DNA from 2 places in the Bacillus sp. OTU530 genome. Region 1 is predicted to be linked to the other one. Evidence: riboswitches for the same ligand, from Rfam matches in the RefSeq annotation. Region 1 holds a riboswitch; the other holds the start of a gene.

Region 1 (15,056 bases):
AGAAATGTGAGAAAGAAGGAGAGAAAAGCATGCAAACTAACGCGGCATTGGCTCCGAAGAAGCGGAAGAAAACGTGGATTGTAATCGGAATCATTACGGTTATTGTGGTTATGGCTGCTATTAATATAGCAGTTATGCAGAGTAAGAAGACGGGTAAAGCTGCAGATTTACAATTTGTAAATATAAAGGAACGAACATTGAGCAGTACAAAGCTTGTGGCAGGGCGTGTGACACCGGGCGGTACGGAGACATTTTACGTTGATGCAGCCAAGGGAAGTGTAAAGGATATTTTTGTAAATGAAGGCGATGAGGTAGCTGAAGGTCAAAAGCTATTTTCCTATGAAAATCCTGAGCTGGATTTGCAAATTAAACAGGCAGAGCTGCAGGAAAAAAGAACATCCCTGCAATATGATCAAGTAAAGGGAAATATTAAATCGCTAAATGAGGAGATTCAAAAGGCGGAGGATGAGGGTGCGGATGCTGCGGCATTAAATTCTCAGCTAAAGGATCTGGAACTGCAGGAAAAAACAACAGAGATCGAAAAGGAACAAAATCAATTAGAGAAGCAGCAGCTAGAGAAAAAACAGGAGGAGCTTATTGTACACAGCACAATTAACGGGCGCGTACAAACGCTTGATAAAGATGCGGCGCAAACTTCTTCAGCAGCAGTTGGGCAGGCAAAGGTATTTATACAGCTTGCATCAAAGGACCCATACCGTGTGGAAGGAACATTATCAGAGCTGCAGAAGGCACAGGTGCAGCCGGAGCAAGCAATTACTGTTACATCTAAAGCGGTGGCGAATAAAACATGGACCGGGAAAATTATTGAGGTAAGTGATTACCCAACAACGGATGCAACAGCTGAGGCAGCAGGCGGACAGGGAACACAAACCATTTCTTATTATCCATTTAAAGCTGTGCTTGATACACAGGATGGTCTCTCACCTGGCTACCATGTATCGCTTGAAATTAAATTGTCTGCTAATAAGATGATCGCAGCGCCTCGCAGCAGCATTGTAGAGGAAGGAGACGAGAAGTTTCTCTACGTTGTAAAGGATGGCAAGCTGCAAAAGCAATCAGTTAAGACTGGTATGAGTGATGGTGAATGGATTGAAATTACCGAGGGTGCAGAAGCGGGACAGAAAGTGCTTAAAAATCCTTCTGAATCTCAAAATGTGAAGGATGGAATGGAAGTGACTCCAAAATGATTCGTTTGAAGCACGTCTATAAGACCTATCAGCAAGGCGCATTAAATGTACCCGTGCTGCATGACATTGATGTGGAAATCGAAGGCGGTGAGTTCGTTTCCATTATGGGGCCATCGGGTTCAGGAAAATCAACCTTAATGAATATTATCGGTTGCTTGGACCGTCCGACAGAGGGAGAGTACATATTAAATGATGTAAACATTTTACAGGCTGATCAGAAGCAGCTTGCACTACTGCGTAATAAAAATATTGGCTTTGTGTTTCAGCATTTTCACTTGCTGCCGCGGCTTTCCGCAGTAGAAAATGTGGAGCTGCCACTCGTATATGGCGGAATGAGCAAAAAGGAACGACGCCAGCGAGCGCTTGAGGCATTGGGAAAGGTTGGTTTAGCAGATCGGGTTGATCATTTGCCAAATCAATTGTCAGGTGGTCAGAAGCAGCGTGTAGCGATTGCGCGCGCAATTGCTAATCAGCCGTCCTTCATTCTTGCCGATGAGCCGACAGGTGCACTCGATTCAAAATCAGGCGAGCAGGTAATGGATATTTTTACGCAGCTTAACCAAGAGGGAACAACCGTAATTATGGTTACGCACGAGGAAGAAGTAGCTGCTTATACGAAGCGCCGCATTATTTTGCGTGACGGCCGTATTACGGAGGATCGGAGGGAAGTACATGAGCTTCATGGATAGCATTAAAATTGCGCTTTCCTCCATTATGGCGCATAAGCTGCGTTCTGTTTTGACAATGCTTGGCATTATTATTGGTGTCGGTTCCATTATTACGATTGTAGCAATTGGGCAAGGCGGCGAAGCGGCGCTCAAGTCGCAAATTGCCGGCGATGGAAATAACACCATTCAGCTTACCTTTACACCGGATGAAGAGGATTTGTTTGCCAATCCTTTTGAGCAGACGCCGACATTTACGCAGGATAACTTGTTCCAGCTTCGGAAGATTCCAGAGATCTCACATGTGATTACAATGAATAGCTCCATGAATGACATCACAGTGGGGGAAGAAACGAGCAACGTAAACATCAACGGTATTACAGAGGATTATTTCGCGGTGAACAAAGTGGAAGTGACGAAAGGGCGAAAGCTCGATGAAGGGGATTTCTCACAGTCAGATAATGTTGTTATGGTGAATGAACGAACAGTGAAGGAAGTATTTCAAGGGGAAAATCCGGTTGGACAAATTATTGAGGTCATGGGGCAGCCATTTCGGGTTATCGGTGTATTTAAGTCAGGTGATGAGTTTTTAGGTTTTGGACTTCCGGAAATGCTGATGCCATTATCCCTTTGGCCAGTTTTATTTGGAACAGATGATATTCAATCTGTTACGATTCAGGCAGTGGATGCGGATAGCATGCAAATCGCCGGCCAGAAGGCAGCTGATATGCTGAATGCAAGTAAGCCTGATGATTTAAAAGGGAAATATGAGGTATTTAATTTGGAGGAGCTGCAGAAGCAAATTTCGCAACTTACTGGCATTATGACAAGCATTATCGGCGGGATTGCCGGCATTTCTCTTCTTGTCGGAGGGATTGGTGTTATGAATATTATGCTTGTATCTGTGACAGAACGGACAAGAGAAATTGGTATTCGTAAGGCACTTGGTGCAACACGTGGAAAGATTTTGCTGCAATTTCTTATTGAGGCAATGATGCTTACTGCACTTGGCGGCATTATTGGGATTGGGCTTGGTGTTGGTGGAGCGTATATTGTTTCCATCTTTGCAAAATGGCCGCCTCTTGTCTCATGGCAGGTCGTTGTCGGCGGTGTTCTATTCTCAATGATACTTGGCATCATCTTTGGGCTTATCCCGGCCAACAAGGCGGCGAAGCTCGATCCGATCGATGCGCTTCGGTATGAATAAAAAGTGCAATCGACCCGATTTGTTCCCGCGGAAGGCGCTCCTTGCCTTCTATGGCAGGGGATATTCAGCGGATGCGGTCTGTTTTACAACCTGTGGTCATAAGACCTACAGGTTGTATCATAGAATTTTTAATGAAAAAGGAGGAGATTTCTATTGGAACCAAATGTAACAGCAACAAATGTAGAGTTGGAAAAACCGTCATTATGGGCCGTTATTACATCCCCATCTCTTCAATTTGAAAGGATGAAGCAAAAAGCGCCAATAGGTCTGCCTATGCTGCTGATGGCAGTTTTATATGCGGTCATTGGTGCACTGAGCGGTTATTTTGTTGCATCAAGTCCAGAGGTTGCAGGACAGATGCCGGCAGATATTCCAGAGGAGGCGCAATTTTTTGCCTCTGCGACATTCGTTGCGATTATAGGCGGCGCTGGTGCCCTAATTGGTATTCCGTTATTATTTTTAATTACAGCACTGTTTTACAAGATTTGTATGATGATCATGGGGAATGATACATCCTACAAGAAGCTGTTATCGATTTCGATTTATACGAGTGTAATCGGTGTGCTTGGTGGAGTCTTGAATGTGCTGTTGATGGCCATATTTGGCGGCTTAGATGTACAGTATACAAGTCTTGCTCCACTGTTTGAGACAGGCACGATGCTGCATAGAATTGGGGCGGCATTTGAGGTATTTAGTATTTGGAGTCTTGTTGTAACAGCCATTGCATTGCAAAAGACGGCAGGTCTTCGCAAAGGTCAGGCAATTACACTTGTTGTGATATTCTTTGCGATTAGTCTTGGTCTCAGTATGCTTGGCGGCATGTTTGGCAATGCCAGCGTTGCACCTTAATACGTAAGAGAAACGTCACCATTGATGTTGTAATTCTACAATCAATGGTGACGTTTTTTATTGAAGATACATATCTTGAAAGCTGCCTCTGGATATGGGTATAGATTAAAAAGCAACTAGCATGTTCTATACTGGGGACGGATTCCTTGAACATCTCTACTAGGGGGGTGACGGAATTTCATCCTCCCGTAGCTTGAACTATTGATGTACACTGATTTCAGTTGATTCTAACAGGGGATAGCAAATGGGATACATGATTAGAGTCATATTGGTTGGGGATGATGAATTTTAGCGTCAACAGCTTCCTTCAGATTTGGATAAGAAATAATGTATTAAATATTCAAATATAAGGAAGGTGTTCCTGTTTCTATAGCAAATATATAGATTTATAGTTTTTTATTTTCTAAATTTTGGGATAATAGAAAACTATCTTAATTAATATGGTTTACCCTTATCAAGGAAGGAGGGCAGCTACATAACGAAGTCCATATGATTAATTTATATCCTTCATGTGGTTTACTTCTAATATTAGTATCGTTCTTAATAAGGAATTCAGGGGGGCACTATGAAAAAGATTACTAGTTTTGTTTTAAGTGCGAGTTTGGTATTTGGGGCTATTCCTGCTCTTGCAGAAGCTTCTCAATCCGCAGATCAGCCAACTGGAAATCTGAAAAAGGGATCTCAAAAGGTAACTCCAATTGTTCAGGTTCCGGCTAAAAGCGCCAAAAAGGCCAGGGATGTACAAAGTTTTGCAGTCAAAAAAGGTAAAAAGTTTAAAGAAAATGAGCTTATCGTGAAATTCAAGAATACCTATGATGTGCAAAGCTTAGGGGCAGTTCAGGGTGCATTAGGTTTAAAGACGAAGAAGGATTTGGGAGATAAGGGAACTAAGCTTGTGGAGTTTAAATCCGGGGTTAAAATAGAGGATGCAATTAATGCCTTAAAGGCTTCACCTCTAGTAGAATATGCAGAACCCAATTATATTCTATATCCTTCAGATGTAGAAGCGGAAGCAACACCAAAGGATGTCACAGATCCTTTATACGGAGAACTGTGGGGATTGAGAAATACCGGACAAGATATTGAATGGGTTACAGGAACACCAGGAATTGATATTAAAGCAGAGGGAGCATGGCTAAGAACACAAGGAAACCCAAATGTTGTAGTAGCCGTTATTGATACAGGTACGGATATTAACCACCCAGATATAAAGAATCAAATCTGGAAAAACCCGGGAGAGATTGCAGGTGACGGCATTGATAATGATCAAAATGGTTATATCGATGACGTGAATGGTTGGGATTTCTTCCATGGCGATAATACAGTTTTTGATGCCGATGATGGGGATGAGCATGGGACGCACGTATCAGGCACAATTGCAGGCTCTGCTAATAGCATAGGGGTAATTGGTGTTGCTCCAAACGTAAAGATTATGCCGCTTAAGTTCCTTGGACCAGATGGCGGGGACAGTGCCGACGCTATTCAAGCAATTAATTACGCCAAGGCTAAAGGTGTAAAGATTACTAACAACTCATGGGGAGGCGGAGACTTTAGCCAAGCCTTATATGATGCGATTAAGGGCTCAAACTCTCTATTTGTAGCGGCAGCTGGAAATGACGGGGTAAATATAGATACTCAGGTAAGCTATCCTGCTGGTTATGACCTATCTAATATTCTGTCAGTAGCTGCGATTGATAATACGGGAAATGTGGCTGATTTCTCTAACTATGGTACGAAAAACGTAGATATTGCAGCTCCTGGAGTAAGCATAAAGAGCTCTGTTCCGAAAGGATGGTCCTCGGATTATTCTTATGCTTATGAGTACCTGAATGGAACATCAATGGCCACTCCTCATGCGACGGGGGTTGCGGCATTGCTGCAGAGCGCAAATAGCGCTGTTAGCCCAGCGGAGATGAAAAGTTCCATCATGAATACGGTTACAAAACTTTCCTCCTTAACGGGAATAGTTGGGACAGGTGGTCTATTAAATGCGCAGGCGGCTGTTAATACGCAGGCTGATAATGATATTCCAGGTAAACCATTCCCTGGTACAACTGTAAGCGGTACTGTAAGTGCTACAACGGATTTGGATGATGTCTATTCCTTGGATCTGAAAAAGGGTGAAAAGGTAACAGTAACATTAACAGGTGCTACTGGAACAGATTTTGATCTCTATCTTTATAAGCCTAGCGCGACAACGGTAAAAAGCAGTGATGGAATTGCAATTTACTCTGAAAAGGCTGGGACTTCCAGTGAAACCTTCACGTATATTGCACCTGAGGCAGGAACGTATTATGTTGACGTATATGCTTACAAAGGATCTGGAAGTTATACAGCAACAGTGAAGCAAGGAGCAACAGCAGGAACATACGAGAACACTGCTAAGGAAATCGGATATATAGGAACATGGAGCACTTACTCCACTACAAATGCATCAGGCGGATCCGATGCAAGAACAAATGCAGGTGGAGCTCAAGCGCAGTTCGTCTTTAATGGAACAGGGATCTCATTAAAAGGGGTTAAGGCTAATAGCCAGGGAATCGCAAAAATCACGATAGACGGTGTTAGTTCGGAAGTAAGCTTATATTCTGCATCTGCTGTGTATAAGACTGAATACTTTAAAAAGACGGGATTGACAGCAGGAAGACATGTAGTAATAATTGAGTGGACTGGAAAAGCTGCAGCAGGTGCTCGTAAGACATCTACTAATATTAATTTGGATACGATAGTTGTATATTAATCATTTCGAATGATTACATGAGGGACGGGCAAAATGCTCGTCCCTTTTGCTGTAAAAAAATCTCCCAACCCCTTTTGAAACATTCCTAATTTTATACATGGTAGCTGTTTTCTAATTAGCAACTTTAAGTTACGCCTAGCCGAACTTCAAGTTAAGAACACACAGAGTCATGTTTGGGCAGATGAGCATTCTTAGCATTTCTTTTATCGTAAAGGTACCGCGGAATAACAAGAAGGACGCGTCTTTTAGAAGGATGTTATGATGAAGCCGTCTACATTTGAGGAAGCTGCCCAGTTATATGAACGAATGATTCGCAAACAATTAAAGAGGCTATGTATTTATCGGAATCATGATGAATTTTATCAGTGTGGTTTAATTGCACTTTGGAAGGCATATGAACAGTTTGATGAGCGAAAAGGGGCCTTTTCGACGTATGCGTTCTATACAGTGCGAGGTTATTTGCTTGGGAAGCTGAATGGGGAGCGAAGGATAGAAGAAAGGCAGGTTATGCTGGGTCCGGAGCTTGCAGAAACCATTTCAGCTGATGAAGCGGCGAGTGATGCTGATTTTTTTCAGTATTTGGCACCGTTAAATGGGAGGCAGCGCTTAGTTATTGAGGAGCGGTTTTATCATGGTAAGAAGCTGACTGTGATTGCGCAGGAGCATGGGATGACATACGATCAAGTACGTTCATTTTACCGGAGGGCTATTCAGAAAATAAAAGAGTATATCGATGAGCAAAAACTGATGTGAGAGAGGGAAAGGCTGCCGTTTGGCAGCCTTCATTACGTAGAGCAAAGCTGGAAGTGCGTAAGAATGCGGGCGGCTCTTTGCAGCTGTTGCTTGGTATAGTATGTACTGCAGTCAAGCAGAAGCTCCTCGCCATTTGTAAATAACAGCAAGGTTTTCTTTCCTTGCGCCTGGACCTCACGTACATGGGCATAGCAGTACCAAATGCAATCCCATTTGTTTGGTGATGTAGAGGGAATAGGGCAAATGTTTCGTTTCCAGCACAGCGGAATCGGCAGGTTTCTCTGGATATGGAGAAGACGCTTAATGGCCTCTCGTTTGCCTTGGTAGCTTGCGCCAGTACGTATACAAGCGTCGTCGAGCAGCTGCTTACATGTTTTTTCGGAATAAAAGACACCTCTTGTATCAAGAATTTTCGTTTGATATAGCGGATGGGCATAGGGAAGAAACGCAATGGTGTATTCACAAATCTGATAATCTGTTGATTTCATTGGATATCCTCCTTTTATTTTTGGAGTTTTATTTCACTTTTATATTATAACTGGAAATTAGTTCCTTTGAGGTACGAAATTTAAAATTTTAGGACAAAACTTGTAAAAAGATGTTTGAATGTAGCGTTTTCGGGTACGATAACCGTATCTTTACGGGAAAGAGAGAACGAGCATGAAACGAAAACGAATTTTTATTTGGCTGGTCGTTTGTCTTGCGGTGCTTGTAGGGGGAGCTGGTGTTTATGCTTATCAGGTCTACTCCAATGTGAATCAAACACTTGAATCGGTGCATCAGCCTGTGCGTAGAGAGGCGATTGAAGTAAGACCAGAGCCTCTTGAGTTAAAGCAGCTTGACCCCGTTTCGATAGTGCTGCTTGGTGTGGATGAACGGCAGGGAGACAGGGGACGTTCCGATTCTCTTATGCTTGTTACTGTTAATCCGAATGAGAACACAACAAAGCTTGTTAGCATTCCGCGCGATACATATGTCACAATAGAAGGAAAAGGCAGGCAGGATAAGGTTAATCATGCATATGCCTTTGGCGGCGTTCCAATGACGCTGAATACGCTGGAGCGATTTCTTAGTATTCCAATTGACTATTATATTGAGGTGAATATGCAGGGTTTTCAGGAGATTGTTGATGCGGTCGGCGGTGTAACCGTTCATAATACATTTCCTTTTAGCTATGAGGGCCATTCATTTGCAGCGGGAAGCATTCCGCTCAATGGAGCGCAGGCACTTGCGTACGCGCGCATGCGTAAGGAGGATCCAAAGGGTGATTTTGGCAGGCAGGAGCGGCAGCGGCAGGTCATTGAGGCAGTGATGAAAAAGGGCGCTTCTTTTTCTTCCCTTACGCGTTACGAGGAGATCCTCCAAGTTATTCGGCAGCATGTAAGGACGAATCTAACAGCTGCAGAAATCTATGAGATGCAGAAGGATTATCAGCAAGCTGCGCAGAGCGTAGAACAAATTGAAATTATTGGGGAAGGAAAACGAATTGGGGGTATTTGGTATTACGTTGTACCAGAGGCAGTGCGGCAGCAGTTATCAAATCAACTGCGCAAGCATTTAGGACTAGCTACAGAATCTTAATGCAGATTGGAGAATTCCAGTCTGTTTTTGTTTGCTCTAATTTGGTAACATAGAAACGAAGGGAGTTGGTACGATGTGGAAAAAAGTTGGAGCTGCTGGTATTATAGCTTTGACGTTGGGGATAACAGTAGCCGGCAATCTGCATTTTAAGGACAAAATTAAAGCCGCAACAAATAACATGAAAACGGTGCTTCAGGATGCTGTACCTGGAGGACAATCGCAGGACTCTTCTTATACCGAGTACATGAAGAATCTGCCAGAGGCAGTACAAACGAAAATCAAACAGGCGATAGAGACGAAAAAGCCTCTTCAGCTTGTGATTGCTGGGGATGAAGCTGTAACAGGCTGGCCTGAGATACTAACAAAAAATCTACAGGATACATACGGGCCTGGTGTTTTTCAGGTTACTGTGAAATCGTACCCACAAAAAACAACGCAGCAATGGGTAGATGAGCAGATTTTTGAGGATATAGCCCATTCGAAGCCTGATATTGTATTGTACGAGCCTTCTTTGCTTGTTGATGCCGGTGTAATTGGAAAGCAGAAGTCGATGAGTAATATTTCTGTCATTTTGGATGAGATCACAAAGAGCGTCCCAGGTGTTGCTATATTCGTACAGCCGCCGAATCCGCTGCACCAGGCAAAGAATTATCCGATTACTATAAAATTATTAAAAGACAGCATGGAAAGCAAGGGCATTACATATCTAGATCATTGGCAAAGCTGGCCTGATCCAAATGGAGATGATATTGTAAATTATCTTGAAAAATCGGATGGCTGGGCAAATTCAGAGGGACAGCAGGTTTGGGCACAATATTTAACAAACTATTTTACAGGGGACCAAAAGGAATAGAATAGGAATCTACCTGAATATGTTGACTTCATTTCTGTTTACTCCTACGATTAAAGAGAGTACATACAGCAGTGAGGGGGAGCGGGAGTGTTTTCGGATTTTTTAAAGAAAAATAAGAAGATGGCATGGTTTCTGGCGATTGTGCGGTTTTTCTTAGGAATTGTATGGTTTAGGCATGGGTTTGAAAAAATTTCAAACAAAAGCTTTGATGCTTCCGTCTTTCTGAAAGATGCAATTGCTAAAACATCAGGGACTGATCCAGTTGTGCAGGATTGGTGGGCATTTATCGCAAAGTACTTTTTCCTGCCGAATGTTGATATTTTGAATTATCTTGTGCCAATTGGGGAGTTCTTCGTCGGTCTTGGTCTCATGACCGGTGCATTTACAAGACCGGCTCTCTGTTTTGCTCTTATTATGAATTTCTCCTATTTACTAAGCGGCTCCATGAATATTAATCCACAAATGATTCTTTGGTCATGGCTGCTTCTATCGGCACGTGATAATGCTGGACGAGTTGGGGCGGATGGTTGGATTTTTTCTTCTATTAAGAGGAAAATGGCTGCACCGCCAGCCAAGCCGCCGGCTAAACCGCCAGCATGAAAAAAGCCTGTTGAAGGCTTTTTTTGTTTTGCTCACGGAGTTCGATAGTTGAACAGAATATAAATATTTTACTCATGGAAAGATAAATATATAATAGTACTTATAATCTATAATTCGTACGAAAGGGCAAAGTTACTGAAAGGTGACGACGCAAAGCTATAGGGGCTAAGGTTCTTTGAACTATGCCAGCCAGTTTCCGAATACAATTTCCTTTGGTCGATTTATGCAAGATTATGAACAAGGACTAATGGAGGGATTATTTATGTGGGGTTTTATTTCAGCTCTTTTTGCTTGTAGTATTGTGACTGTTTTTATTATGAGTTTGCTAAGGGGGACTAAAAGAATTAATCAACCTATCGATTATGATGAATTAGTGATCCAAAAAGCAAGATACTACCTATCCATGCGTAAATTACCAGCAATGCAAGGGCAAAGATGAAAGATAAACTCAAACAATGGAAAGCAGATTTACGGGAAATCCAAGAAGAAAAAAGGTTGAAAAAACAAAAACATAAGAAAAGTAAGAAATTCAGTGCTAATACATCTGATTTAATGGGCGTGAATCAACCAAAATATATGAAAAATAAAGGGAGATGGCGTCAAAAGTAAAGGCTAAATCGTCTTAATAAGGTGCATGTGATGTGAACATGGGAATGTGTAACGAGGATAGGGCTCGATAGTTGAACAGAATACGGCTTTGGAAATAAATCGAGGGCGACCTAGGCAGCTCTTTTTCTTTTGTTTTGAAAAGGGAAGAAACATGAATAGCATGGCTTTGTTTTAAATAAAACCGTATTATGCTCCCCTTCTTAAGATGTTAATTTATATAATGTAAGAATTTCGTTTTGACGCTCTAATATTGGTGTAACTTTCTTAATTATTTGACGTAATTTCTTCAAAATTATATGTCACCAGCCCGCTCTAGCAAAGTAAATCCACCCGGTCCTCAAAAAGAACCGGAAACAAAACAATAGGATAGCAAGCAAAACGTTGTACATCTACAGCCTAAATTCGTAGCATGCTAACTAATAATTTTCTAAGAACTTGAATTTACTTCAAGTTCTTTTTTTGTGTTGAAAGGAGGTTATGCACTTTCTGTGAAAGAATAAAAAGTGCCATAATTTAAGAAATGGACAAAAAAAATAGAAGGTATTAACCCTCTACGAAAAAATATTTAGCTATGTATTTTACTATCTCGCCCTTCTTCTTCTTTCTTCTTCTCTTCCTTCTTCTCTCAATGCTTCGTCACGGTCATGACTAAGCAAAGCTGAAAAGGCTATTCCTAATACTGTGATAACCATTTTAAAAGGCCACTTAAAGAAAACTCGCCAAAATCCAAATTTTTTTATTAGTAAAATATTTATACCCCATCCTACTATCATTACTAATAGCCACAACCAGCCATCCATTAATACGTCTCTCCTATCAATATTTGAACTTCCCGCTTAATGTAAAATCGATTACTTTCTTCTCAATAAGTCTTCTATTCTATCCAGCTTGTCCTCTATGGTGTCTCCGGCCAATAACCTACCTATAATTGGAATAATAACAAAGATAACAAAAATAATAATAAATACCTTAATAATTTGCCATCCATTACTCAAGGTTTTAGCCGGGTGGGTAACCATCCACTTAAAATCGTCTAAAATGCCCCAATTACCTGTAAAAGCCATGTACCCCACAAAGAAGATGACGCACATTAACAATCTCAATAAAAACTTATTCATGTCTTCTTCTCCCTACAACATCTAATTTCAAATCTAGCATATTCAAATCTATTATAAAGAAAATGTTGGTAGGCTTACCATGGTAATTGATTCCTGTTAATTTGAGGGCTATTTTTTATCTTTTTGATGTCATAACTTAAGAAAGTTACAAATATCGGTTCAGCTTTACACTAAATTTGCATATTATCCCTTTATGAAATATGTTCAGGTAGTATAATTTTCATTGTTTAGAAAAAGGAGGTAAATATATGGATTTTAGAATTATTAGGGATGCAGCGGGAAAAGCCATTGGACTTGAAAGGGTGCATGGTGGGACTACTATAGCACTAATCTTGACAATACTTTTGGCACCCTTCATTTTCTTACTCTTTTCTGGTGCAATCATGAATGCGACATATTATCATTGGTCCTTTTTAACTAAATTATTTATTGTTTTCACAATAATTCTCTGTGTATTATCCAAGCGTGGAAGCAAAGGGAGATATGGAAGTAGTTTACTTGTTTCGTTTCTTCTTTTCCCTTATATGATCATTACACCATTATTTCTTCTTGCTCCATTCGGTTTTCTTGTGGAGCAAACAAGTCTGGGTGATTACCTTGTTGGGGAAACTAACAAATCACATCTTTTACCTAGTTACTTGTTCTTTGGTCTGGCCCCTTTGTTTGTAGTTGGAATTACCAGGGGGCTGCTAAGTTTTTTTGCAGCCTGGTCAGACGGTTCAGGGGAAAAGAAAAAACAAAAAAGAGTACAAGAAATGAAACCGATGGAAGAAGTAAAAGAAAGACGGTTAACAATGTTGGCACGGGCAGAGAAGGAAATTGAGAAGAGAAATAGACGATCCTGATAACGCTATTTTGTAGTAGGTCAGGGGCAGCTATCGGCTGTCTCTTTTAGATAGATATTTTTCAAGGGTAGTCCAGAGCTGCTCTCTTTATTTTGTAGAAAGAGGATAAGGAAGTGGAAGACATCCGTGAAATCAAGCAGGAACAGAAGGATATGCAAAGGGATACGCGTAATCTCAAAACTCGGATTACTGTGAATGGGCGAGAGATTACGGACATTAACAAACAATTGGAAAAATCAATAGCAATACAGCGTGGATTTTGCGCATGATCATTGATGCTATCGTGGTTAGATTAATTGGTCTACTTATGAAGGGGCGTATGAGAGTATTAAAAATCTTATGAAATCCTCTCAGCACCAGTAGGGCTTTCCTAACATATAATAATAGGACAAGTTGATAATATTGGGAGGAGAGTGATATATGGAAGGAAACGAATGTCCAAAAGAAGAGATGAAACAATATAATGAAGAACAAAAGAACCTATACCGAGATGTCCGTTCCTTAGAAACAAAGGTACTTCTGAATGAAATCAAAGGAGAGCTTCAAGGAATCAAAAGTAATACCACCTGGATTCTACGTGTTATCATAGGTGCCGTTATTACGTATATCTTATCAGTTTTATTTCGGGGTGGGCTGTAAGATTACTCTAGATAGGTGGGACTATACGGTCTATTGATTCATGTTTGTAATAGGAGATAGTGAGATAAATAAAGGGATTTACTATGAAGCTCACAAAAGGGGGCATTTTTAAGGGGTGGCGTAACTGGAAAACTATGGTTGCCCTTTTTTCACACTGTAGGAAAGTATAGATTTCCAACGAGAAACGAATTCAACGTAGTCGGAAATTTTGGGAACCCAGTATAAGTAGGGCTACGCCCCTGTCTTCGCCCAAGGGTAGGGCTCGCTAATCAGCGAGTTTTCTTTATTGGCCGGCTTAATTGTAACCCATTATAATCTTTTGCATTGGGAAATCGAGCTAGACTTTTGGAAAGAAATTGTATTTACGATTGGTGTTCCTTTGGGATTTGGACCAACCATGAAACGAACGGAGATGCTGGATAATGACACTCACATTAAACTGGTTGCTTGAGAAAGCGAACAAGAAACTAAATATGGCAGGGGTGAATTTTTGGACAGCAGATAATGTTTTTAACAGTCAGAAGTAGTTTATCTAAGCTATTTGTTTTATTTCTTGGACTTGTTTCATAATCTATATTAAAGAAAAGTATTCAGTAGATAACATCTGAGGAAATGGAGGTGAAAGAAATGAAATGGCGTTATATTTTGCTGCTTGCATTAATGGGTGGCCTCCTCTATTTAGCAAATACGAATCCAGAAAAGGGAGAATACACAAAGTGGGCTTCCGAGCAGCTTATTCAGGGGAGTGATCTTCATAAGGCGTTATCGAAAACCGAACAGGAGGATGCAGGCAGTCTTTTTGGGGAGCTGGCGTCCCTTGGTAAGCGACTAACAGAGAAATACGTACAGCCACAGGTTGGTTTGTTAATTGAAGAGTATACAACAAAGAAGGACTATATATTTTTTTCTACATATACAACCTCATTCACCATCGGAGGGAAAACTTATACGTATGTAACAGTTGGTGCAGCGAATCGTTTCGTGCCGATTCAAGTACCAGAACAAACGAAGGAGGAAGGAGCCTAGGCTCCTTCCTTTTTCGTACTGTAAGAAAGTATAAATTTCTGGCTGAAAGATAATTCGACGTAGCGAGAAATTTTAAGAATAAAGTATAAGGGCAATTACAACTCTGTCTTCATCCAAGGGCAGGGCACACCAATCGACGAGTTTTCTTTATTGATAATGATTGATTATTACAGAGACATAGGGTTAAACATTTGTATATAGAAGCTTAAGCCAACCGATAAGCGAAACCCATAAAATGAACGACAGGACACTTCCAAAAAACAGTCCTTTCAAAAAATTTCCTTCCGTGTGTGTGTTCATACTATCCTTCCTTTCTGGAATGAATAATAGTCATTATTGGTTTGAGATGCTTATACTATACAT
Region 2 (15,056 bases), on a different contig from region 1:
CATCCTGTCACAATCGGTCAGCTTTATTACTATTAAAAAGGCTTCTAAGACAATCGATCCACGTCTTATGACGGGCTATATGCTAATCTTTGGTTCAGCGCTTTTATTTGTCATCAGCCTCATTATAGAACCAAGCGGGCTTTCTAGCATGACAAGAGGATCTATCGCTGCTTGGAGTCTCTTCTTGCTATCAGCTCTTCTTGCGACGGCTTTTGGCCACATGATCTACAATTATAGTGTCGGAAAAATTGGGGCAGCGGAAGCGTCAATTTTCATTAATTTCAACCCGTTTTTTGCGTTAATTGGCTCACTTCTCTTCCTCGGGGAAACCATTGTATGGAAGCAGCTGCTTGGGTTTATATTTATCATCCTAGGCGTTACCCTTGGTTCAGGTGCGTACGAGGAATTAATGAGACGTTTTGCACGCAAGAGACATGTATATATGAAATAATAATAAAGAAAACTCGCCGACTGGCGAGCCGTTAGGCGAAGACAGAGGCGTAGTTGCCCTTATACTGTATTCCGAAAATTTCCGACTACGTCGAATGGTCTTCCCGCCAGAAATTTATGCTTTCTTAAAGTGCAAAAAGCTCCCTCCTATATTTCTAGGAAGGGAGCTTTTTTGGATTTATCTACCTGCTCTTGTCTTCAGAATGTTTTCCTCAAAAGCAAGGGCAGTCTGAGTATTAAACACGTACAGTCAGGACGAATTCCTCAACAACTTTTGCTACGCCATCATTCATATTTGTATCTGTTACATGGTCCGCTATAGCCTTAATATCATCAGGTGCATTCCCCATAGCAACGCCAAGACCCGCAAATTCAATCATGGCTTGGTCATTGTAGCTGTCCCCCATTGCGATGACTTCCTCACGCTTAATACCGAGCTTTTGAATCAGATAGTTGAGGCTTGTACCCTTTGTTACTCCAGCCTCTGTAAATTCAAGGAAAAATGGCTTAGAACGCATAACGGATAATTTTCCAGCGAATTCAGCCTGCAGCTGCTTTTCTATTCCAATTAGACGCTCTGGAGCCTCCACCATTAATACTTTTACAACAGGCTCATCAATTGCAGTTGTGAAGCTATCAACCTCCACGATTGGCAGTCCGGTAATTTCTGCTTCTATCTCAGTATATTGATTATTTGCCTCAGTTACAATTGTGTCACCAACATATGTGTGAATCCAAACATCAATATCCTCACGGCGGCTCACTTCATATAAGTGATGGGTTGTTTCTGGTGATAGGGTACTGCTGAATAGCTCCTCATCTGTTTGGCAGTCTATAATCTTGGCGCCGTTAAAGGAAAGAATATAGCTTCCATACTTCTCTAGGTGAAGTTCCTTTGCAATATCAAGCATCGCGTATGTGGGACGTCCAGAAGCAAGTACAACCTTCACACCAAACTCCTGTGCATCCATAAGCGCTTTTTTTGTACGCTCAGAAATAGTATGGTCGTCGCGCAGCAGTGTATCATCTAAATCCAGTACAATCATTTTGTAAGACATCTTATTCAGCCCTTTCCATCGTTCGTGTTATCTACTATCCTAACAACAATAGTCGTAGGCTGCAAGGTTAGAAGTTTTCCATATAAAAAGGAGGGCTGCTAAGACCCTCCTGAACGATTTATTGATTTTCCTCTTATGCTCTAGCTGCTGCCCGCGCCTTTGTAAAAGGAAGCCTAGAATCTAATGATAGGAAGGAGCTTCCATTTAAAGCGAGATGAAGAGCCATCACCATTAAAGCAACTTCTAGCTCGTAGCCAGCTCCTTGTCCATTTCCTAAGAATCCAGCTGCTAATTTCACTTTCAGAGTGGCAACCACCATAATGGCAATAAGCAGAGCAGAAATGATTCTTGTTCCCAGACCTAAGATTAAGGCGATTCCGCCCACTAATTCAATTGTACCGATAGCATATGCCATGAAGCCAGGTATGCCCATGCTCTGGAACCATCCGGCAAGACCGCCTAAACCACTTTGAAACTTTGTTAGACCATGTACAAAGAAGGTGATTCCCAATACTACCCTTAAAATAAATGCTCCAATTTCTTGATAATTTTTCATTACTTATCTCTCCTTTCATTTTTGCACTACACTATGTAGTGTTGGAAGGTAAAAAAAAAAATTAAGTAATGGTTACTAGAACCATACTCATAAAAAGAAATAACGCATGTATAGAAATTACAATAGATGTTGTTTTAAGCCTTACCGGTATCGTTTTTTGAGGATCCACCAGCTGCTGTAATCTGTAATTTACGGATTCATCCGAGAAGTGAATTAAGACAGGACCTATGCCTGGGTGAAACCCATTTTTAATGAGCTTTAACAAGGCACTTCCTAGACCTAGCTCAGAACCTGTTCTTTGGATTGCATATCCGTCGGCTAGCACTTCACTCATAATTTTATAGTTTTGGTAAGCCCATTTGGTTACCGGAATAAACCAAAGGGATTGCGAGATTAATTGCAGGATGAAAACCTTTAGCGGATCACGGTTTCTTTGATGAAAGGTTTCATGCTCTATTACTGCCTCAAGCTCATGGTCCTCCAGCATCTCGATTAAACCGCTTGAGAGAACGATATACGGTTTCATGCATCCAATTGTAAACGCTAGTGACTGATTGTGATGAATGACCATAATATCTTGATTTTGCCGGTTGTATTCCTCATTCATGATATTGGTTAATTCTATGCTCTTTAGATGGACTAGCTTCTGTTTAAACTTTTTAGCTACAATATACTGCTCTGTAACCTTAATAAGTGTTACAAGCACGGTATAGGCAATAAATGCATTTAATAGAAGAAGCACAAGAAAGTAGTAAAATGAACTTTCCTTGAACAAGCTAATGCAAAACTTAAAAAAGTTTACACGAATATTTACTCCAAATAGGAGATGTGCTAAGTACATCCCTATCTGGCTCCATACAAAAACCGCAATAAGGAGACTTAATCCCAGAATAAAGGCCGACTTCTTTTTACACCACATCATAGCTTATCCTGTTTTAACTGCTGAATTTTATGTTCTAATTCATCCAGCAGGTTTTTGTCTACATCTTTCAATGCATCAAGCATATGGGTGATTACAACACCGCCAAACTCATCAAGCAAGTTCTCTGTTATCTTCTTAGATTGCTCTTCGATAAAGCGATCCTTTGATTGAACCGGCCGAAATAGTGAAAGTCTTCCCTGTAATCTCTTTTTTAGAATTCCTTTCTCTACCAGTCGATTCATAACAGTCATAACAGTGTTGAAATTGACGGGCTTGTCCTGCTCAAGGCGTTGTTGAACATCCTTAATGCTGAGCTCATCCGCATTCCAGAGAAGCTCCATAATTTTGGCTTCTAACGGTCCAAAAAAACGGGATAGCCCCACTTCATCGTACTTGAAATTTTTGATATTCATGTTTTCACCTTCCACTACGTATTGTAGTGCATTGGTTGTCCAATTTCAAGTATAAGATTTGGAATATATAAGCAATTAAGGATAGTTTTGATGTCACTATTTTAGCTGTGCTCTGAAATAATATTGTTATTCATAACTCAACAAGGGAGGAAAAGCTTCTTGAACATGATATGATAATAGTGTTTGGACCGATAGAAAAGCTACAACTAATGGAAAAGGCATATCAATAGAAATAATGAGGTGAACAATGATGCAAGTGTCTGTAGAGGCGGTATTAAACAAATTAACGAGTGAGGTTGCGGCTGCAAGGCAGCAGCATAACACAGCAAAGGTTCGGGAGCATTTAGCTGCCATCCGTGCCTTATGTGACCTAGTGCTGGAGGAGCAACAAGAGGCACAGATTGCGCCAGCAGCAATGTTGGAGCAAAGGCCTATTCATACAGCCCCTTCTTTTTCTCCTGCACCAGTGTCTTTAAAGGAAGAAGGCGCAAACGGAGGTTCCTTATTGGATTTCTAGCACGGTAAGAAAGTATAGATTTCTAGCTGGAAGCCAATTCGACGTAGTGAGAAATTTTAGGAACACAGTATAAGTGCAACGACGCCTCTGTCTTCGCCCAAAGGCAAGGCTCGCCAATCGGCGAGTTTTCTTTACACGGTAAGAAAGTATAAATTTCCAGCCGGAAGCTAATTCGACGTAGTGAGAAATTTTAGGAACACAGTATAAGTGCAACGACGCCTCTGTCTTCACCCAAGAGCAGGGCTCGCCAATCGGCGAGTTTTCTTTACACTGTAAGAACTTATAAATTTCCAGCTAGAAGTGAATTCGACGTAGTCGGAAATTTTAGGAATACAGTATAAGGGCAACTACGCCTCTGTCTTCGCCCAAAGGCAGGGCTCGCCAATCGACGAGTTTTCTTTAGGAGACAAAACGGTTGGCTTTCGGTGTGAATTCTTCTAAGATTAGGTAAGAGGGCGGTGAAGGATATGAAGGTGTTTTTTGTTTTAGGCTGCATTAGTGCGTTTTTATCGGTTGCACTTGGCGCATTTGGCGCACATGGCTTAGAAGGTAGAGTTTCCGCCAAAATGCTAGAGGTATGGAAAACAGGTGTTACATATCAGATGTTCCATGCAGTTGGTTTGTTTGTGGTGGCATTTCTTTTAGCTAAGCTGCCAGGTAGTTCACTTACTACGGCGGCAGGGTGGATTATGGTTGCAGGAACGGTTTTATTTTCAGGAAGCTTGTACGTATTAAGCGTATCTGGCATTAAGGTGCTTGGGGCTATTACACCGCTTGGAGGCGTAGCCTTCTTAACGGCATGGGTGCTGCTTGCGATCGCGGCAGTAAAGGGATTATAGAGAAAAGCAGCGCAGCCTGATTTACTTACGAAGAGGTATTCACTGCTTAGCGTCCCTTAGGGTTTTATGTAAAAGAAGCTGGCAGCCCTTGGGCTGCCAGCTTTTGTGCGTAGTAGGAGGTATCCAACTGCGCTTTTTATCTCCGCGGTGGATACGTTGCAGCTTGCCCTTGCGGAAGATAATTGATTTCCCCTGGGAATTCTACATAGTCTAAATAAATCATGAGCAGGAGATAACGTTTTCCCGATTCAGGATCACTTATAATAACATGATCGCGCCCAGCTGCTTCAATAATCCCTGTATATGACTGCGTTCCGAGGGAGCTGTTTCGTTCATACGTCATAAATACAGTTGCTTGCTTACCCTTGTTCAAACGAAGAATATTTTCAATATATGATTGCTCTAAAGGCAGCTGTCCTGAAGCCATTGCGAACTGTGCCTGCGCGGCCTGTGCAGCCTGTGCAGCCTGCGCGCCCTGTACAGCCTGTGTACTTTGTTGAGCAGGCTGCTGTGCATAATAACCATTCTGCCCAGAAGCAGGTACTGGTGTTCCTGATGGTTGATAAAAGCCTGATCCATAATATGGATTTTGATTCATCCTAAACCCTCCCTATGATTAGCTAAATAGAGTAAACCTTCGGACAATCACTTCCGGATGGCTGGTAGAAGCAATGCTTTTTGAATCTTCCGGAATTCTGTTGATTAAACCATGTAGGGGGGCAATCCCCCTCTGGCCTAAAGAACCATAAGCCATAGGTGGCAGGCCAGAAGCGTTCCGCGTTAATCACACGGCGCGCCAACGCAATATCACTGTCTCTTGCCCGTTGATAAAAGTAGCCTTTTTGAGTTGCTTCAAAGCCGCCCGGAGTTTGAAATACCATTTGCTGGAGATCACGAATTTTTTTAAAGTCCAGGCAGTCGCTGAGCACCCGGTTTACGCCGACATTTCCAACCATCAACATGCCCTGCTTTCCTTCGCTTTCAGCTTCTGCTCTCATCAATCGCGCGAGAAGTTTTGCATGCTCTTCGGTATATGGAATAACTCCCATACCTTTCACCTCACTTCAAAGGCAGTTCGGGCCAGTAAACTATACTTTGTTGCTTTAAGGGAATGCTGCTATCAAAAAGAACCGCTATTCCATATGTATGGAGAGGGAAAAGGAGATATGACAACTAAGAAAATCAAGCTTATAGGAGTTAGGCAACAAAAAATGCTCCCTGCGAAAACAGGAAGCATCCATCATTATACGTGTAAAAATTCTGCAATCTTTTCCTTCGGGAGGATGTTGCCGACGAAGAAGGAGCCAAACTCACCATAGCGTGCGCTCACTTCATCAAAGCGCATCTCATAGATAAGCTTTTTGAACTGAAGTACGTCATCTGAGAATAATGTTACGCCCCATTCATAATCATCAAAGCCAACGGAGCCTGTAATAATTTGGCGTACCTTGCCCGCATATTGTCGACCAATTTTACCGTGGCTGTACATCATTTTTTTACGCTCCTCCATCGGAAGCATGTACCAGTTGTCGTCTCCTTGGCGGCGCTTATCCATTGGGTAGAAGCATATGTATTGCGCTTTTGGTAAAATTGGCTTCAGACGCGCTATAATCTGTGGGTTTTGATATGGATCCTCGTCAGAAGGCAGGTAATTGCTTAATTCCACGACAGACACATAGGAATATGTAGGAACTAAATATTCAGCAAGCATTGTTTTGTTAAATTCCGTCTCAATTTCGTTTAATTCTTCCATTGTTGGACGTAAAAGCATGAGCATAAAATCTGCTTTTTGCCCAACAATTGTATAAACAGCTTGGCTGCCTTCATTTGCTTCCTCTGTTTTGCTCCACTTTTCCACTAGATCCAAAAACTCAAAAATAGCTTTCTGACGCTCATCGCTTGATAACCGCTTCCATGCAGTCCAGTCCACAGAACGGAAATCGTGCAGGCAATACCAACCGTCTAATGTTTTTGCTGCTTCACTCATCTTAATCACCTCAATTTTTAAATTCATCTCGTACAATATTTACTATACCATAAAAGCATCAAGAAATAGGAATTCCTGCTAGCGAATGGGGGTCAGAACATTCTAAATATATAATCATTTATTTTTGGGCGTTTTTTTAAATTGAAAAAGTTTAAATTAGAGGAAAAAAGGCGTATCCTTAAATACAGTTAAGTACATAGGAGGTAACAACAGTGAGTGATTTATTTGCAACATTAAAAGAGAAGCTTCGCGGAAAGGGAACGACGATTGTTCTTCCAGAAGGAACAGATGAGCGTATCCTTGGCGCAGCAGCACGCTTAGCGAAGGACGAGCTAGTAAACCCAATTTTAGTGGGGAATACAGCTGAGATTAAGCAAAAGGCAGATGCTTTGAATGTAGCGCTATCTGGTGTTACGATTTATGACCCAGCATCTTATGATGAAATGGAAGAGATGGTAGCAGCTTTTGTGGAGCGTCGTAAAGGAAAGGTATCTGAAGAAGACGCACGCAAATTATTACAAGATGAAAATTACTTTGGTACAATGCTTGTTTATATGGGCAAAGCACAGGGACTTGTAAGCGGAGCAGTTCATTCTACGGCAGATACAGTTCGTCCTGCCCTGCAAATCATTAAAACAAAGCCAGGCGTTTCTAAAACTTCCGGCGTGTTTATCATGGTACGTGGAGAGGAAAAATATGTATTTGCTGATTGTGCAATTAATATTTCTCCATCCAGCCAGGATTTGGCGGAGATTGCAGTAGAAAGCGCAAAAACGGCAGCTTTGTTTGGTGTTGACCCGCGCGTTGCAATGCTTAGCTTCTCAACAAAGGGTTCAGCAAAATCTCCGGAAACAGAAAAGGTAGTAGAAGCGACGCAGCTTGCGAAGCAAATGGCACCGGAGTTAACATTGGATGGTGAGTTCCAATTCGATGCGGCTTTCGTACCAGCTGTTGCGAAGCAAAAAGCGCCTGGTTCTGTTATTGAAGGGAATGCGAATGTATTTGTATTTCCAAGCCTTGAAGCAGGAAATATCGGCTACAAAATTGCACAGCGCTTAGGGAACTTTGAGGCGATTGGACCTGTTTTACAAGGATTGAACATGCCTGTAAATGACTTATCCCGCGGCTGTAATGAAGAGGATGTATATAAGCTGTCTTTAATCACTGCAGGTCAAGCACTGTAAATAAAAAAAGCCCATATTGGGCTTTTTTTCATTTTAGGAACAAAGTATAAGTTCAACCGTGTCTCTGTCCGCCAGGTGACGAGTTTTCTGTATACGCTATCCTGCTGCGCTTCCGCTGGGTATTTATCCTAGAGCTTTGTTGTTTCTCTCTAAAACCCGATGGAGGTTTTGTTCATACATTGAGACCTCTTCAGGAAGCAGCTGTGATGGTGAGAGCGTCGGCGTAAAGTGTTGAAGTGTTTGCAGCAGACGCATCATTAAGTGATACACGGTGATGTCTGTCTTCAGCAGCTCCGATAAGGATGCCATTACATCCGGCACGATAACAGGATAGACAAACTTTGTCTGCTCTCCCTTTAGCGCAAGCTGATAAAAATCGCGAATGAGGGCAGCTCGATTTGAGCCACTGCCCGTGGCGCACAGATAAATTTGTACAGCAATCCCGCCGCGAATCCGGCGCTGTGAGATACCGGCAAATTTTTTACCGTCAATGCTTAAATCATAGCTGCCTGGACAATAGGAGCCAACAATCTCTCTTGCTTCAATGACAGCACCATAATCATGAAGCATTTCTTGAATGAGCCCCAGCATTGCATCATAGCCAAGGTTAATATCAATGCTCTTATCGGCTTCGCGCAGGATGAGGGAGATGTTTAACACTCCTTCGTCCAGCACAACCGCAAGACCGCCTGAATTGCGTACAATTACATTCCAGCCCTGCTCCTGTAAAAAGTTTATGCCCTCCTGTAAAAACGGGAGCCTTGTATCTTGGATGCCAAGTACAATTGTATTGTGATGAACCCAAGAGCGCACCGTTGCAGGGGAAAGCCCACTGCCGACTGTTGTACATAATGTATCATCCATCGCGAAAGACTGCAGTGCTTGAAACTGCGGTCCTAGACTTGATTGGTCAATGATGCGCCATTGGGGCTGAGATAAAATAGAACGATAATCACGCATGTCTGTAGCCCCTTTATGATGAGGTTATAAAGCTTAATGGACTGCTGCCGATTTTATTGAACGGGGGTCTCCCGCAGGTAAAATGGTCTATGTCCGCTTTCCTTAAGTCATTATAACAAAAAAGAAGATAGCAATATAGCTATCTCCTCTGCGGCTATCATTCTGCAATTTTTTCAAGGTTCCCGTTTCGGTCCATTCGGAAGCTTGTTGTTGGTCGCTCCTCTTCATCCATAAGAGCGAGCTTACGGGCGCGATTCATAATTTTCATCATTGTTTCGTAATCCTCTTGAATCGTCGTTGATTCTTGCTCTAGCTTGGCAACTTTGCCTGCTAGTTCTTCATTTTTATGCATGTATTCAGTAATTTCTTTTCTTAATCGTTCATTTTCGCGCTCCAATGCAGTGACCTTTACATCTGAGCTTCCTAAAGATTGCAGAAAATGAATTACATCTGCCATTGTAAGAGAAGAAGTCTCCCTTGGACTAAAAACAGCAGTATCCGTCATGGTGAAGGAAGGTTCTTCTAGTAGAACTGTATTTTCTATGACTTCATCAGCTTCCATATCAACAGTACGCACGGCAGGAGCTGGTGCTGGTGGTGTATACAGCAGCTTTTTCTTTGCCTGATCCCCGCCGATTGCACGCATCTTCTCTTTGCGATGCCTTTTTGCTACCTGTAGATCTTTTTCATAGTTATAGCGTACAACGGCATTCCAACGAAATCCACAAGCCGCTGATGTGCGATTAAGTCTATCTCCTACTTCTTCAAAGGCGTTTAATTGCGTGCTTCCTTCCCGGACATGGCGCAGTACTGTTTCTGCCAAAAGCAAATCATCTTCTTCTGTCCAAGCATCTTGTCTTATCTTCATAGAATCATCTCCTTAATCCCTTTCTAAAGTGTTTTCTACCTTTAGGATGGACGGAAATGATACGTCTTATACAAACCTTTTAAAAAAATGGTAGATTATTTCCAGAGATAGAGGCTCTGAAGTTCCTAGTAAAACATACTATCTCTCTTTCAGATTAGCTTTTCAGGTCGATTGGAAGTGGAAAATATAGAGAGAAAATAAAAAGAGTATGTATTTTTCTTATAAAAAAATGTATAATATGTTCATACTTACTTACTTAGTATTCTCTATAAGAGAATACCCCACTACATTTTTATATGATATGTAAAAGGCAAACCTGGCTGAAAAGCAGGGACGCAAAGCTTAGAGCCTAAAGAGGAAATTCCTCTATGGTCGTCTGGTTGCCATCCTTTTTTAATAGTTCTGCCATTTAGAGCGTTTTGAAAATACATATGAATAGGAAAACAGGCAGATGCATTATTTCTGCCTGTTTTCCTATGTGGACAACAATTAATGATAGCTTTGCCTTATAAGATCGTGCACGGATAGCTTGCAACATTTCAAAAAGAACGGTAAAATATCTTTTAGCAAATCGTGCAACGGTGCATACTAATATATGCGAAAAGTTTGAGCTCGAGAAAGGATTGTGCAAGATGGCAAATGAATTTCGGGTGTGCGATGATTGTCAGGCCACAAATTTAAAAACATTGCTTCCGCGTTTAAAGAAAGTAGACCCGGATGCAGATGTGCAGGTTGGCTGTCAGTCATACTGTGGGCCAGGGCGCAAAAAGTCATTTGCGTTCGTGAATAACCGCCCTGTTTCGGCACCAAATGAAACTGAATTAATTAAAAAAATTGAGGATAAACTAGGAAAATAAGGAAAGCACTTCTCGGTAGAGGAAGTGCTTTTTTCACTATTAGGAGAGCGTAAAGTTAAGTTCTAGCAGGAAGCTAACTTTTAGGAATACAGTATAAGTAGGGCTACGCCTCTGTCTTTGCCTAAGGGCAGGGCTCGCCAATCGGCGAGTTTTCTTTAATTGGAATTTGTATGTAATTGAATATAAATGCATAGGCGGGTCTTTCTCATCTCATTATCCTTTCGGTATAATACAGGTATGATAGTAGCAAAGAAAGGGGGTATCTTAAATGGTATATCCCAATGGCAAAATGAATGAAAAAAAGGTGTTTAAGGATCCTGTACATAAATATGTTCATGTGGATGATCAGGTCATTTGGGATTTGATCGGTACAGCAGAGTTCCAAAGATTACGCCGCGTCAAACAGCTTGGTACAACATTTTTTACGTTTCATGGAGCGGAGCATAGCCGATTTAATCACTCGCTCGGCGTATATGAAATCATTCGTCGGATGATTGATAATGTGTTTGATGGCAGACCCGCATGGAATACTGAGGATCGCTTACTTTGCTTATGTGCCGCGCTTTTACATGATGTTGGGCACGGGCCATTTTCACATTCCTTTGAAAAGGTATTTCATCTTGACCATGAGCATTTCACGCAGCGCATTATCCTTGGTGATACAGAAATTAATCAAGTGCTGCGGGAGGTTGACCGTGAATTCCCGAAAAAGGTAGCCGAGGTTATTGCGAAAACCTCTGATAATAAGCTAGCAATTAGTATGATTTCCAGTCAAATTGATGCAGACCGAATGGATTATTTACTGCGAGATGCCTATTTTACTGGGGTCACCTACGGAAACTTCGATATGGAGCGTATTTTACGTGTGATGCGCCCGCACGGAGATCAGGTTGTAATTAAGTATAGCGGTATGCATGCGGTGGAGCATTATATTATGAGCCGTTATCAAATGTACTGGCAAGTGTATTTCCATCCGGTCACACGCAGTGCGGAGGTTATTTTAACAAAGATCTTGCATCGCGCGAAGGCACTTCATAAGCAATATTACTCATTCAGGCATCAGCCTGTTCATTTCTACTCGCTATTTGAGGATGAGGTTACGATTGAAGATTACTTAAAGCTTGATGAAAATATTATGTACTATTATTTTCAAGTATGGCAGGAGGAAGAAGATGCGATTTTAAGTGATCTCTGCCGGCGCTTTGTGAACCGAAACTTATTTAAATATGTAGATTTCACAGAAAAATATCACGGATTAAATAACTGGATGGAGCTAAGCAGCTTATGCAAGAAGGCTGGCATCGACCCGGATTATTATCTCGTTGTAGATTCTACCTCTGACCTGCCGTATGACTTTTATCGGGCAGGTGAAGAAGAGGAACGTTTGCCGATTATGCTGCTGATGCCAAATGGCGAGCTTCGTGAATTATCACGTGAATCGAGTATCGTTGAAGCTATTACAGGCAAAAAACGCATGGATCAAAAGCTTTTTTATCCGTATGACACCTTATACGAGGATGGACGGAAAGGAAAAGTGAAGGAAAAAATCATTAGTATTTTAGAAGGAAAAGGGTAATAAAGACAGCGGACAAGGTCTGTTTCAAAAAGGGAAAAGACCCAAGCAGGGTCTTTTCCTTTTTACATTTAAGGCTGTATAAGTTTCCAGCTAGAAACGAATTCAACATAGCCGGAAATTTTAGGAGCGTAAGTACAACTATGCCTCTGGCTTCGCCTAAGGGCAGGGCTCGCCAATCGGCGAGTTTTCTATTCGTCGCTTAAACGCTTCCCAGCGATTGCATAGTTATTTTTAGTCATTTCGTCAATGAATATAACAACCTTTTCAGCTGGTGCGCCTGTTGTTTCAACGACTGCAGCTGTTACCTTTTCAGCAAGAGCTTTTTTTTGTTCCTCTGTACGGCCTTCCAGCATTTTAATTGTAACATATGGCATGATTTTCACTCCTTTTTATGTAAAATACACTCCTATTATAGCGAATTTTGTTAGGAAGAAATCAGAAAACAAACATTTTCTTTATATTTTTGGTATGCTTACGGTAAAGCTTGAAAAAGGAGATGAATGATGGACCATTTATTTGTTTACCCATTGCAGCAAATCCCGCTGGTCGTGTTAGCAATAGCAGCAGCCCTTTCCCTTCATGAATTTGCTCACGCTTATGTTGCGTATAAATTCGGAGACCCCACTGCAAAGCAACAAGGACGTTTAACGTTATCACCACTAGCCCATCTTGATATAGTCGGGACGATTGCTATTTTCCTGCTTGGCTTTGGCTGGGCGCGACCGGTTCCTGTAAATCCATATTTCTTTAAGCGACCGCGTCTGGCAGGTATACTAGTTTCCGTAGCTGGACCGCTTAGCAACTTGTTTTTAGGAATTGTTGGTTACATTCTCTGGTATGCTCTTATCAGCACGGGTGCGCTGCACATGCTGCCGGATGCAATCGGAAAAACACTGTATGAATTCTTTCAAATTTTCATCGGCTTAAATCTTGTTTTATTTGTTTTTAACTTACTGCCATTGCCGCCGCTCGACGGCTATCGCATCTTGGAGGATCTTATGCCGATGAATGTGCGGGCAAAGATGACACAGTTTGAAAATTACGGAGCGATTATTTTTCTGGTGTTAGTTATCACACCGCTTGATCAATATACAATTGGACCAATTTTTTCGGTTGTCATACCGTATGTATCAGGAGCGATTGAGAGCATCATTGCGCCGCTCTTTGGTTTGTATGTTTCATAATGATACAATATAAGGAAAAGAGAAGCAGGAGGAAACAGAATGGAAGAGCAACAAAAGAAAAAGCCAATTGGCTTTAATATTGTAAAAAATGATTCAACAAGCGGTCACGGCGGCTTTGGTGTCGGTGCATTAAGCTTGGAGAATATGTCCCCTGTTATTGTGGATGTAACAGAAGGGACTGCATATGTAGACGTGGGGGCGATGCATGCCCGCAGCGCAGTTGAAAAAGGCATTAAATTCTTAACCAACAAGGAAGAGGTGCCAAATGGAAAGCCATATTGGCTCGTTTGGGTAACTATTGAAAGAACAGCAGAGGGAGCGTATTATGCGGGTGCGACAGCTTGCGAAATGACAGTGGATCGTGAGGCGCGCCGCGGCTATAAGCTGCTTCCAGAGCATGTAAATAAAATGGATAAATCCTTGAAGCGTCATATTATTGTGGATCATATGGATGAGGCGTCCAAAAAGATTCTTGGCAGTTTCCTAAAGTCACATGATGAAGATATCTGGAAAAACTCCAGTGCGAAGCTCAAGCAGGAGTTATTGACCGAATAAGCAAGTTTTGCTATTGGGGGAAATGCGAATCCGTGTTATTAAGGTGAAAAAGCCTGTTTAGAGGAAAACTAGAATAAAAAAAGGTCTCTGCATACTGGGCAGGGACCTTTTGTGTTCCACTGTAAGAAGATATATTAAAAGAGGGGGGATTATTTTGTCTAATAAGTTAGAAATAGATAACAACATCCAAAATAGTTTACGTTCAGATTGCTCAAATTGTTTTGGGTTGTGTTGTGTAGCTTTACCCTATGCAAAATCTGCTGATTTCGCGATTGATAAGGATGGAGGAACGCCTTGTTCGAACCTGCAATCAAATTACTTATGCAGCATTCATCAAGACCTTATAACAAAAGGCTTCCGGGGCTGTGTTGCATATGAGTGTTTTGGAGCCGGACAAAAGGTTTCTCAAATCATTTATGAGGGGAACGATTGGAAGAATAATAAAGATTTAGCTAAGGAAATGTTTGCTGTATTTCCGATTATGCAACAGCTTCAGGAAATGCTTTGGTATTTGCAGGAAGCGCTTGTAAATCAGGCTGCTAGACCGATTTACAATGAGCTGCTAGCTGCTTTTGAAGAAACAGAAAGCCTTACAAAACAAGGCACGGAAGCTATTCTAAACATTAATGTACCGGAGCATAGGATGAAGATAAACGATTTACTTTTACATACAAGTGAACTAGTACGCTCTAAAATTTCTAATAAAAAGCTTGGAAAAAAATTTAAGCGCGGCAGTGATTTGATTGGTGCTAATCTTAGAGACGCTGACCTTAAAGGAGCTAATTTAAGAGGAGCCTTACTGATAGCTGCTGATCTGAGAGATGCTGACCTCAGATTAACTGATTTGATTGGTGCGGATTTTAGAGATGCTAATGTAAGCGGTGCGGATCTTACGGGGAGTATTTTTCTTACGCAGGCGCAGGTGAATGCTGCGAAGGGCAATATGCAGACAAAGCTGCCAGCTTCTCTAAGAATGCCGGAGCATTGGAAACAGAAAGCTTAAGTTCATCTTAGGTTTTCTTTTTTCTTTCTAAGAGAAAAACGATTTTGCCAATTGACAAAATCGTTTTCTTTGGGTTTACCAAGGGAAATATTTCTTCCACCAACCGTTCTTTTGTTCATCCTTTGCC

Evidence for each region. A riboswitch is a leader RNA that binds a small molecule or an ion and turns the genes downstream of it on or off. The one in region 1 is predicted to bind cyclic di-GMP.
Region 2: another riboswitch for cyclic di-GMP. It lies ahead of AAHB12_RS17645 (DUF1450 domain-containing protein); the one in region 1 lies ahead of AAHB12_RS07725 (hypothetical protein).

What each region holds. Positions count from the first base shown of each region.
Region 1 is NZ_JASATP010000007.1:180,776-195,831, forward strand. It holds gene AAHB12_RS07675 (efflux RND transporter periplasmic adaptor subunit) at 30-1,208, shown strand; gene AAHB12_RS07680 (ABC transporter ATP-binding protein) at 1,205-1,897, shown strand; gene AAHB12_RS07685 (ABC transporter permease) at 1,881-3,080, shown strand; gene AAHB12_RS07690 (Yip1 family protein) at 3,234-3,929, shown strand; gene AAHB12_RS07695 (S8 family serine peptidase) at 4,495-6,669, shown strand; gene AAHB12_RS07700 (sigma-70 family RNA polymerase sigma factor) at 6,928-7,422, shown strand; gene AAHB12_RS07705 (competence protein ComK) at 7,455-7,910, opposite strand; gene tagU (polyisoprenyl-teichoic acid--peptidoglycan teichoic acid transferase TagU) at 8,083-9,003, shown strand; gene AAHB12_RS07715 (SGNH/GDSL hydrolase family protein) at 9,077-9,856, shown strand; gene AAHB12_RS07720 (DoxX family protein) at 9,944-10,456, shown strand; cyclic di-GMP riboswitch class I at 10,572-10,657, shown strand; gene AAHB12_RS07725 (hypothetical protein) at 10,632-10,895, shown strand; gene AAHB12_RS07730 (hypothetical protein) at 10,892-11,065, shown strand; gene AAHB12_RS07735 (hypothetical protein) at 11,647-11,865, opposite strand; gene AAHB12_RS07740 (hypothetical protein) at 11,917-12,183, opposite strand; gene AAHB12_RS07745 (hypothetical protein) at 12,432-13,028, shown strand; gene AAHB12_RS31685 (hypothetical protein) at 13,142-13,297, shown strand; gene AAHB12_RS07755 (hypothetical protein) at 13,449-13,667, shown strand; gene AAHB12_RS07760 (hypothetical protein) at 13,954-14,118, shown strand; gene AAHB12_RS07765 (DUF4359 domain-containing protein) at 14,295-14,693, shown strand.
Region 2 is NZ_JASATP010000023.1:71,183-86,238, forward strand. It holds gene AAHB12_RS17575 (DMT family transporter) at 1-451, shown strand, start outside; gene AAHB12_RS17580 (Cof-type HAD-IIB family hydrolase) at 687-1,508, opposite strand; gene AAHB12_RS17585 (DoxX family protein) at 1,642-2,064, opposite strand; gene AAHB12_RS17590 (M56 family metallopeptidase) at 2,126-2,986, opposite strand; gene AAHB12_RS17595 (BlaI/MecI/CopY family transcriptional regulator) at 2,983-3,399, opposite strand; partial or broken gene AAHB12_RS17600 (potassium channel family protein) at 3,474-3,629, shown strand; gene AAHB12_RS17605 (YwdI family protein) at 3,647-3,916, shown strand; gene AAHB12_RS17610 (DUF423 domain-containing protein) at 4,384-4,755, shown strand; gene gerQ (spore coat protein GerQ) at 4,892-5,353, opposite strand; gene AAHB12_RS17620 (cell wall hydrolase) at 5,376-5,804, opposite strand; gene hemQ (hydrogen peroxide-dependent heme synthase) at 5,999-6,742, opposite strand; gene pta (phosphate acetyltransferase) at 6,955-7,926, shown strand; gene AAHB12_RS17635 (lipoate--protein ligase family protein) at 8,050-8,886, opposite strand; gene AAHB12_RS17640 (RsfA family transcriptional regulator) at 9,044-9,754, opposite strand; cyclic di-GMP riboswitch class I at 10,054-10,142, shown strand; gene AAHB12_RS17645 (DUF1450 domain-containing protein) at 10,387-10,611, shown strand; gene AAHB12_RS17650 (HD domain-containing protein) at 10,880-12,187, shown strand; gene AAHB12_RS17655 (2-hydroxymuconate tautomerase) at 12,376-12,561, opposite strand; gene AAHB12_RS17660 (site-2 protease family protein) at 12,691-13,371, shown strand; gene AAHB12_RS17665 (YwhD family protein) at 13,411-13,926, shown strand; gene AAHB12_RS17670 (pentapeptide repeat-containing protein) at 14,081-14,929, shown strand; gene AAHB12_RS17675 (transglycosylase domain-containing protein) at 15,005-15,056, opposite strand, start outside.